Regions from separate parts of the Psychrobacillus psychrodurans genome, predicted to be linked through region 1. Evidence: predicted binding sites of a transcription regulator. Region 1 holds the regulator's gene; each other region holds the start of a gene.

Region 1 (2,210 bases):
AGTGAAACTACCTCCCTAAAATAGTAAAATGTAATATTATTAGCACTCTTACTCTTTGAGTGCTAACACACTTATAATAATAATTAATCACAGAACATTTTGCAAGTAAGAAGCTATCTTTTTCTTTTATTTTCTATTTCCGATACAATAAGAAAAGAAGGTACATATAGAGAGGAATAAAACTGTTTATGAAACAACAAAAAACTGGTATATACATATTAATCGTTTACTGTATAATGCAACTATCTTCAGGTATACTTGTCCCGTTCCTACCAGAGCTTTATAGCCTATTAGAAGCTAAAGGAGTGGAAAATCCAGCACTTTTCATTTCTGGTTGGTGGGTATTTCTTAGCATGGGAATCGCTACATTGATCACCCTACTAATCATCCGTAAAGACAAGACTTACTTGAAGCCACTAAATGGTAAGCCAAGCCCAACCCTCCAAACGATCGGTTGGGGAATTGCTGGTTTCTTTCTAGTATTTGTAGGACAGGGTATTGCAGCAAGCATCGAGCTTAAATTTGGTGTGGATCCTGGATCAGAAAATACAACTCAGTTTATAGAAATTGCCCATACCGTACCATTAGCTATTTTTTCAATTGTCATTTTTGCCCCTATATTAGAGGAGCTGATATTCCGAAGAATCATTTTCGGAACTCTGTTGCCAAAAACGAATTTCTTTGTAGCCGCTTCTGTAAGTGCAATTGTGTTCGGAATTATTCACTTTGACTTTACGCACATACTACTATATGCGGTCTCCGGATTTATATTCGCATTTATCTATTACAAGACAAAGCGAATTATCGCATCAATTATCTCCCATATGTTATTAAATGGATTTGTTGTGCTAGTTCAATTTTACGGTGAGGAAATTCAACAGTTTCTTAAACAATATTCAAATATGCAGTTCCTATTTTTTCATTAATAAAAGCCTTTGACCTGTTAGCATTATGGTCAAAGGCTTTTTTTGTTATTCAGTCAGTTCATTTCTTATTAAATAAATAAGAGTCTGTAATTCTACAGAAAGATCGATGGTATGTACACGGATAGCATCGGTTGTTTGTAAACGTATTGGTGTAAAGTTTAATATCCCTTTAATAGAAGAAGCTTCTAATTGATCGGCTACTTGCTGTGCAGACCGACTTGGCAAAGTAAAAATGACCAGTTCAATTCCATATTCCTCTAGCTTTTCAAGCATAACACTCGAATGATACACAGGAATATCACTTATGGTCGTTCCTTCTACCGGAGCTTTTGTATCGAAAGCCACGACAATTTTTGTATTATGGTTTTTTTGGAAATTATACTTTAGAAAAGCAGTTCCCAAACTTCCAACTCCAATGAGCGCAACATTCGCAGCCTCATCCTGATCGAGTGTTTTACGGAAAAACTCAAGTAAAGTCGGAACGTCATAACCGTAACCCTTTTTTCCAAGCGCACCAAAATGAGAGAAATCTCTCCTAATTGTTGCGGAATCGATTTTCATCGCTTCACTCAATTCCTGCGAAGAAACTCGTTTGTGTCCAGCATTATGAAAGCTTTGTAAAAATCTATAATATAATGGAAGTCTTTTCGTAGTTGCTTGAGGAATTCTCGGTATTTCTGGCTTCATAAAAATCCTCCTAGTTTAGTCAAACAAATCGTTATTATCTTACTAGACATTTCTACCATTGTAAACCTAGAGCGTTGCAACGACAAGCCCTATCTATTACACTAAGGATAGAATTGAGGTGCGAATAATTGTGATTGTTTTACAAGTCAATCAAATAACAAAATCCTTTAACGGTGAAGATATATTAACTAACGTAAAGCTAGAGGTTCAGGATCGAGACCGGGTTGCCCTTGTTGGTAGAAACGGTGCCGGAAAATCTACACTACTTAAAATAATAGCAGGTGAAATGTCGTATGATTCAGGCGAAATAATTATGCCAAAAAATATTCGTCTTGGCTATTTAGAACAGCATGCAGGTCTCGAATCTAAATTGACAATCTGGGAGGAAATGAAGACAATCTTTAGTCATCTCATTAACTCAGAAAAAGAGCTTCGTTCCCTAGAATCACAAATGGCAGACCCTACTATATATGAAGATACTGAAGCTTATGCAAGAGTGGCAGCAACGTACGATGAATTACAGTTAGCCTTTAATGAGGCAGGTGGCTATCGCTTCGAATCAGATATACGCTCTATATTACACGGCATGCAGTTTTT
Region 2 (2,210 bases), 1.6 Mb from region 1:
AGCAGAGCATGAAGAAATAGATGCATATATAGGTCATTTTTTACATCATACTAGAGCAGGTATAGATCATTTAAGCCTAGATGATATGAAACGAATAGCGAAGGACGCAGGTGAAGCCTTCGAAGTGTTAATGGTTCATTTTGTAAAAGAAGAATCTGTATTGTTTCCTATGACTGATCGAGTGATGAAAGCAGTGGACCAAGATAAATTATTAGAACAACTGAATACTTTAATTGTTTAAAATAACTCATTTCACTCTATGGGTTATTTTTTTCTATTTGTATCAAATTCACCACAGAGTGATGAAAACTAAAATACACATCGATTTCCGCGGACACGGATCCAATCCCTTGTGCTTTATGGTAAACACGATGAAATACAAGTAAACACTATCCTTTGCATTCTCCCACGTGATTAGAGAACAAACCAAAAGTAATTCAATTCTACACATTCAGTCTGTAAAATGGGAAAGTAATTTGGTGAAATTATCCATTCCGCAAGTAAAAGTAATAGTCCGCAAGTAAATATAGGCTTTGAGCAAGTATCTTATACGACCGCAAGTAATCCACAGATGGGAGTAAGTAAACAAAAGGTGAGAGCAAGTAAAGATAAAATATGATTCAATAATTCTTAAAAGATAAGATAAACAGGTTTTGAACTTAATGGACCGACCTCATTTTGCCTGATTTTTCTATTGTTAAAATGATGATGTTAAGTAAACAAACAATCGTATGAATTCACACTTTAAACTTTATAACAGGAGTCATTTTCATAGAATAAGCATTCAGTAATTACAGTAAAATCAAGAAACTACATTAATATAATCTTTTTAGGGAATACCCTTGGCCGTTAAGGGGAGTCCCCTATTAGAAACTTTTCATATTTTAGTTAAAATAATAGTAGGGAATCAATACGTGAATCATTCAATACCAATTAGAAAAGGTGATATGAATGATAAAGAAAGTCCAATTGCCGTTACAGACAATGAACTTAGTTTTAGGCTTTATGATTTGGGTAATCATTTCTTCATTACTTCCATTTATTAAGGAAGATATTGATATACCAGCTGATAAAATAGCAATATTGACTGCTATACCTGTAGTACTGGGATCTATATTACGTATACCGCTTGGTTATTATGCAAATGTAATTGGTGCAAGACTTGTATTTCTTATTAGCTTTGTACTTCTAATGTTCCCCGTGTTTTATATAAGTGAAGCTTCTAGTTATATAGATTTAATAATCGGTGGTCTATTTTTAGGGGTTGGGGGAGCAGTTTTCTCTGTAGGTGTTACATCATTACCTAAATATTATCCGAAAGAAAAACATGGTTTTGTAAATGGTATTTACGGAGCAGGAAATATTGGTACTGCAATTTCTACTTTTGCAGCTCCAATGATTGCGACTCAAATTGGTTGGTCTTTGACTGTTAAATTATATTTAATATTACTATTAGTATTTATAGTTATTAATATTTTTCTTGGAGACAAACATGAGGTGAAAGTAAAAACACCTATAATCGAACAGATTAAAGGTGTTTGGAAAAATGATAAGCTTTGGTTTTTCTCTTTATTCTATTTCATAACTTTTGGATCGTTTGTGGCATTTACTGTTTATTTACCAAATTTCCTAGTGAGTAACTTTGAATTAGATAAAGTCGATGCAGGTTTAAGAACTGCTGGATTTATCGCAGTAGCCACAGTTTTTAGACCAGTTGGTGGGTGGTTGGGTGATAAATTTCAACCGCTATTCCTATTGATGGGTGTATTCTCTGTTTATACAATAGCTGCAATATTATTAGCTTTCTCTCCATCTATAATGCTATATACAATTGGATGTATTGTTATAGGAATTAGTGCAGGAATAGGAAATGGTGTAATATTTAAATTAGTACCATTTTATTTCAATAAACAAGCTGGTATTGCCAATGGTATTGTTTCGATGATGGGTGGTTTAGGTGGATTTTTCCCACCACTATTATTAGCGACAATTTTCTCAATAACTGGACAGTACTCAATAGGATTTATGCTACTATCTTCTGTATCTTTGGCAAGTTTAGTTTTAGTAGTATTTATGTATTATCAAGATAGATTAAAATTGGCTCAGGAAGTTTTCAAATCAACTGGTCAAGGAATTATGGTAACAAACACAGCTGGTACAATTGTTACAGTTAACCCATCGTTTACACAATTGACAGGATTTAGTGAGGA
Region 3 (2,210 bases), 1.7 Mb from region 1:
CTAATGGATGACCGAAATACCAGAATAATGTACGAGAAAGCAGAACATCCACTTTATCAACCCAGCCCAATGACCAAGGAATTAATTGGAATACAACTTCCACAGCTACACCTAGAGAACAAATAATCCACATTGCCATATTGACAATTACCATAAAGGATAGAAGGGGACTAGATTCACCTGGATGCACTTTACGCCATTCTCTATACTTCATAATTTTTGCTAGTCCAACAATCCATGATCCTACTACTACTAATGCCATTCCCACATAAAAAATCCAGTGTGCTTGAAGAGGGGCATAGAATGTATATAATACAGAAGCTTCATTAAGTAATACCATAGTTGCAGCTGCAATCGTACCAGTAGTCATTATCCAGAAACCAATCCAACCTAGTGAACGTTGTTTGTTTGTAAAAGTTCCAGAAGTTCTACTCATAGCAGCAATTTGGAATCCTAGTATAAAATATGTTGTTAAAATAAGGCCGAGTAACACACCATGAACAGTTAAAACTTGATAATAACCGATTCCCCAAGGGAGTGTAAACTTACCAGAGCGAACTAAAACCTGTAATAACCCACAAAGACCTCCGATGAATAATGCGATAAATGCTACATATATATGAGCAAGGGCTAACTTACCATCACGACGATCCACCTTTGTAAATTCTTTTGCTTTTTCTTTAATCGTTGTCATTTACTCCACCACCTTAAACATGGACGTCATAGTAGAATGTCCTATGCCACAGTATTCATTACATAAGATTAAAAACTCGCCAGATTTGTCCACCGTTGTTACATATTCTGAAACATAACCTGGTTCTAATATCATGTTAATATTTGTTCCTACAATTTGAAATCCATGGACAACATCTTTAGTAGTTGCTATGAACTTTACGGTGGAACCTAATGGAACTTCAATCTCAGGCGGATTATAGTAGAATGCAGATGCAACTAGCACTACTTCATAATCCCATTCTTTACCTTCTACTTTATGAACCCCTGGATTATTAAAAGGTACAATCTCATCAACTCGCTCAGGATCGATGTAAACTTTTCCAGTTGGGGGATGTGAGCCATAATGAAATGCACTAAAACCTACTATAAATAAAAATAATACCAATGAGCTAATCCCAAAAGTTAGCCACCATTTTTCATACTTATGAATATGCATAAGTCTTTAACCTCCATTAAATTAAAATCTATCAATGAATAAGTAAAATGCCATGAACCAAGAAACTAATATAAATAAACCAACAAAACCAACAGAATAAAGAGTTCCTTTTAAATCAGGGTTTTTTTCTTTCTTTTTCGACATTTACTTACACCTCCTCCTATTCAACTTGTATAATTCCATAATAAATTGATTGGTTAATAGATGATGTGATAAAAATCACACGAACGGATGCAAACTGTGAACTATATGTGAAATGTGAAAGTATAGATGAGTAATTACTTAATTAGAATGAATTTTTTACATAAAAAAAGAACCATCCTTAAAAAGGAGGCTCTGCTTTTTATTCATCTATCGTTAAGATAATTGTCATCTCACCAACATTCTCAATCTCTACTGGAAGTTTGAAAGCATGTTGAAATCCAAATAACCGAGTAGTGCCGACTATAACAGTAGGTGGTGTAATATCAATTTCAACGCCATTTCCTGCAACGGAGGTACATATATTTCCTGCGACCATATTTCCAAGTTCGCCTGTAAATGATTCGAGCATTTCACCTTCTAATGGCATGCCGAACATGGTTGCTCCAATTGCAGAAAAGGATTCAGCTGAGGAGTCAATAATTATACGCCCTTTAATATCACCGATAATTCCTATTAGTACACCCATTTCTTTTTGTTCGAATGGTTGAACCATTAAGGAAGGGGATTTAATATCCATTGCAATTGGTATGACTGATTTTAATGATTGGATGGTTCCATTTAAAATTGTTTGTATATGTTTTGAAGCGCTCATTTCTTCCCTCCATCTAGTATAGATGTATCAATTTTATCATGTAATATAGGAAAAAAGAATAGGTATTGTAGAATTTTAAAATATACTATGGTATTATGTCGATGAGAATGAATATCAAATTCAGTTGAGAGGGCGATTTATATGTTGGCAATTATAATTGGAGCATCTCTTATAGTGTACAGTGTGTTAACTGTATATATTTTAAAGTCTACTGCGCCAAAGACCAAAATAATATGAATAACC
Region 4 (2,210 bases), 220 kb from region 1:
CAGACTAGTACTCTACTACTCGTTTTAAGTATACCTTGCCTAGACTTTTCAGGTAAAAACTTATCCAAAACAAAAACAAGTAATAGCTTTTCCTCTATTACTTGTCTTCACGTTATACGGATGGTTGCTTTTTTTTCTTGCGCATGGACTGTGGAATATACACGCAGTATGGTTCGCTTTCCATATAATCCCCTGTTAGATTGTATGCTCTGGATCTGGATCCTCCGCACACTTTATTGTACTCGCACACTCCACATTTCCCTTTATATTTATCGGGATTCCGAAGGTTTTGGAATACATCAGAATTACGGTAAATATCTGCTAATGGAGTTTGACGGACATTGCCAACTTTTATCGGGAGTAGTCCACTTGGGAAAACATCACCTGTATGCGAAATAAAGACAAAGCCATTTCCATCGTTTACTCCTTTTGGCGCTCGACCCAATCCATCAATTTTACCGGTATCCCCCATAGTCAATGCATCTTCATAGAAAATATGATCTTCATCGCTCAATCCTTTTTGTTCACGTAGTTTTTGTTGAATAACTACACGGCGATAATGCTGTGCAGCAGTTGTTTTAATATCAAATGGCACACGTTTAGAGAGGTTATAAAGCCATCTAAACACTTTTTCATGCTCTGCGGGTGAGATCATATCTGTTTCTTTCCCTCTACCAGTTGGAACTAGGAAGAACACACTCCAAAGGACACAATTAAGCTTCTCCACCATTTCTGCTAGTTCATCCAAGTATTCATAGTTATATTTTGAAATAACGGTATTAATCTGTAAAGGCATCTCTAATTCATTTAAATATTCGATAGCCTTCATCGTCAAATCAAACGATCCAGTTGTACCTCTAAAGTGATCGTGAACTTCAGCACAATGACCATCTATACTAAAAGCCCATCTAGCTAGTCCAATATCTTTTGCCTTTTGCATTGCTTCTTTTGTTACATTTGGAGTAGCTGATGGAGTCATAGATACACGGACTCCTTTTTTAATAGCGTACTCTGCAATATCAAATACATCCGGTCGTTCCAAAGGATCCCCACCTGTAAATACAAGCAATGGATTTTCCATCTCATAAATATCATCTATTAACTTTTTCCCTTCATCTAGCGTTAACTCCAATGGATGTCTATGATGCTGAGCCTCTGCACGACAATGTAAACAATGAAGCTGACATGCACGGGTTAACTCCCAGATAACGATAAATGGATTTTCATTATAATCTCTTGAAAACATATTTTTTTCCTCCTAATTTATTTCCTAAAATGACCGTAAGTTAACTTATACTTGGATTTTAACATTTTCACTTTTAATCCGAAGTGATATTATTCACATAATAAATAGGAAGATATGACAAATAATAAACAAAAAGATCCCGAAATAGCTCTCTCTAGGATCTTTAAGTGAAATATTATTTTTTGCCGATAGCGACTCTCCAATGATCAGGACCATTTTCAATATATTCCCATGTGTATGTGTCTTCACGTTCCATCATAAATTGATAGAGCAATGGTTTTGGATCATGGTCATTGGAAAGCTCCAAAAACTCTCCAGACTGTAAAGCATCAAATGCCTCGAATATTCTAGGATGACGAATTCTTGGTTCAATATCTGGTGCGTTTAGTTTTACTGCAAATTGAATATTACTCACTTTAGTTTCCCTCCAATATTTTTGATTCTGTTCATATCATAATGCTTACCATTCTAAACTGAAGTGAGGATAAACACATATCCCCTATGATTTTAATCACTTGTCATTGTTCTCCAAAGAGAAACTATTGATGGTACAATGAAAAGGACAATCGCAGGGAAAGGATGAGCTATATGAACGTAGAATCGATACAAGCACTTCTACAACGGTTTTCCTTATTTAAAGATTTGACCAATGCAGAAATAGAACCAATACTTGACTTGGCAAAGAATCGGTTATATCGCCAAGGAACACATATTTTTATGCAAGACGATCCACTAACTAATGTTTACTTTATTCATCAAGGGCAGATAAAAATATATCGTACTGATATGCAAGGAAAAGAACAAATCGTCAATGTTCTCGGCGAAGGTGAAATGTTCCCTCATATGGGATTCTTTCGAAAAGGCACCTATCCCGCTCATGCCGAGGTATTAGAGGATGCAATTTTAATATATATACCTATTCATTTGTTTGAGGAATTTCTAAAAACTAATCCAGAAATTTGTG

What was found. Region 1 encodes Rex, which represses fermentation and respiration genes when NADH is low (regulators of the CRP and FNR family bind a similar motif). Its sites were predicted from a motif close to TTGTGAAATATTTCACAA; they were not measured.
Region 2: a site for Rex is predicted at 866-883, ahead of ACQCPR_RS08240 (nitrate/nitrite transporter). Genes of this name have one in related genera too.
Region 3: a site for Rex is predicted at 1,379-1,396, ahead of ACQCPR_RS08050 (cytochrome c oxidase subunit 2A). Genes of this name have one in related genera too.
Region 4: a site for Rex is predicted at 1,328-1,345, ahead of ACQCPR_RS15710 (TIGR04053 family radical SAM/SPASM domain-containing protein). Genes of this name have one in related genera too.

What each region holds. Positions count from the first base shown of each region.
Region 1 covers NZ_CP189791.1:3,389,694-3,391,903, forward strand. The annotation lists gene groES (co-chaperone GroES) at 1-1, opposite strand, end outside; gene ACQCPR_RS16710 (CPBP family intramembrane glutamic endopeptidase) at 189-926, shown strand; gene ACQCPR_RS16715 (redox-sensing transcriptional repressor Rex) at 972-1,613, opposite strand; gene ACQCPR_RS16720 (ABC-F family ATP-binding cassette domain-containing protein) at 1,744-2,210, shown strand, end outside.
Region 2 covers NZ_CP189791.1:1,753,482-1,755,691, forward strand. The annotation lists gene ACQCPR_RS08235 (hemerythrin domain-containing protein) at 1-241, shown strand, start outside; gene ACQCPR_RS08240 (nitrate/nitrite transporter) at 952-2,210, shown strand, end outside.
Region 3 covers NZ_CP189791.1:1,705,661-1,707,870, forward strand. The annotation lists gene ACQCPR_RS08040 (b(o/a)3-type cytochrome-c oxidase subunit 1) at 1-694, opposite strand, end outside; gene ACQCPR_RS08045 (cytochrome B5) at 695-1,171, opposite strand; gene ACQCPR_RS08050 (cytochrome c oxidase subunit 2A) at 1,193-1,315, opposite strand; gene ACQCPR_RS08055 (chemotaxis protein CheX) at 1,515-1,967, opposite strand.
Region 4 covers NZ_CP189791.1:3,171,496-3,173,705, forward strand. The annotation lists gene ACQCPR_RS15710 (TIGR04053 family radical SAM/SPASM domain-containing protein) at 113-1,246, opposite strand; gene ACQCPR_RS15715 (DUF2249 domain-containing protein) at 1,422-1,661, opposite strand; gene ACQCPR_RS15720 (Crp/Fnr family transcriptional regulator) at 1,835-2,210, shown strand, end outside.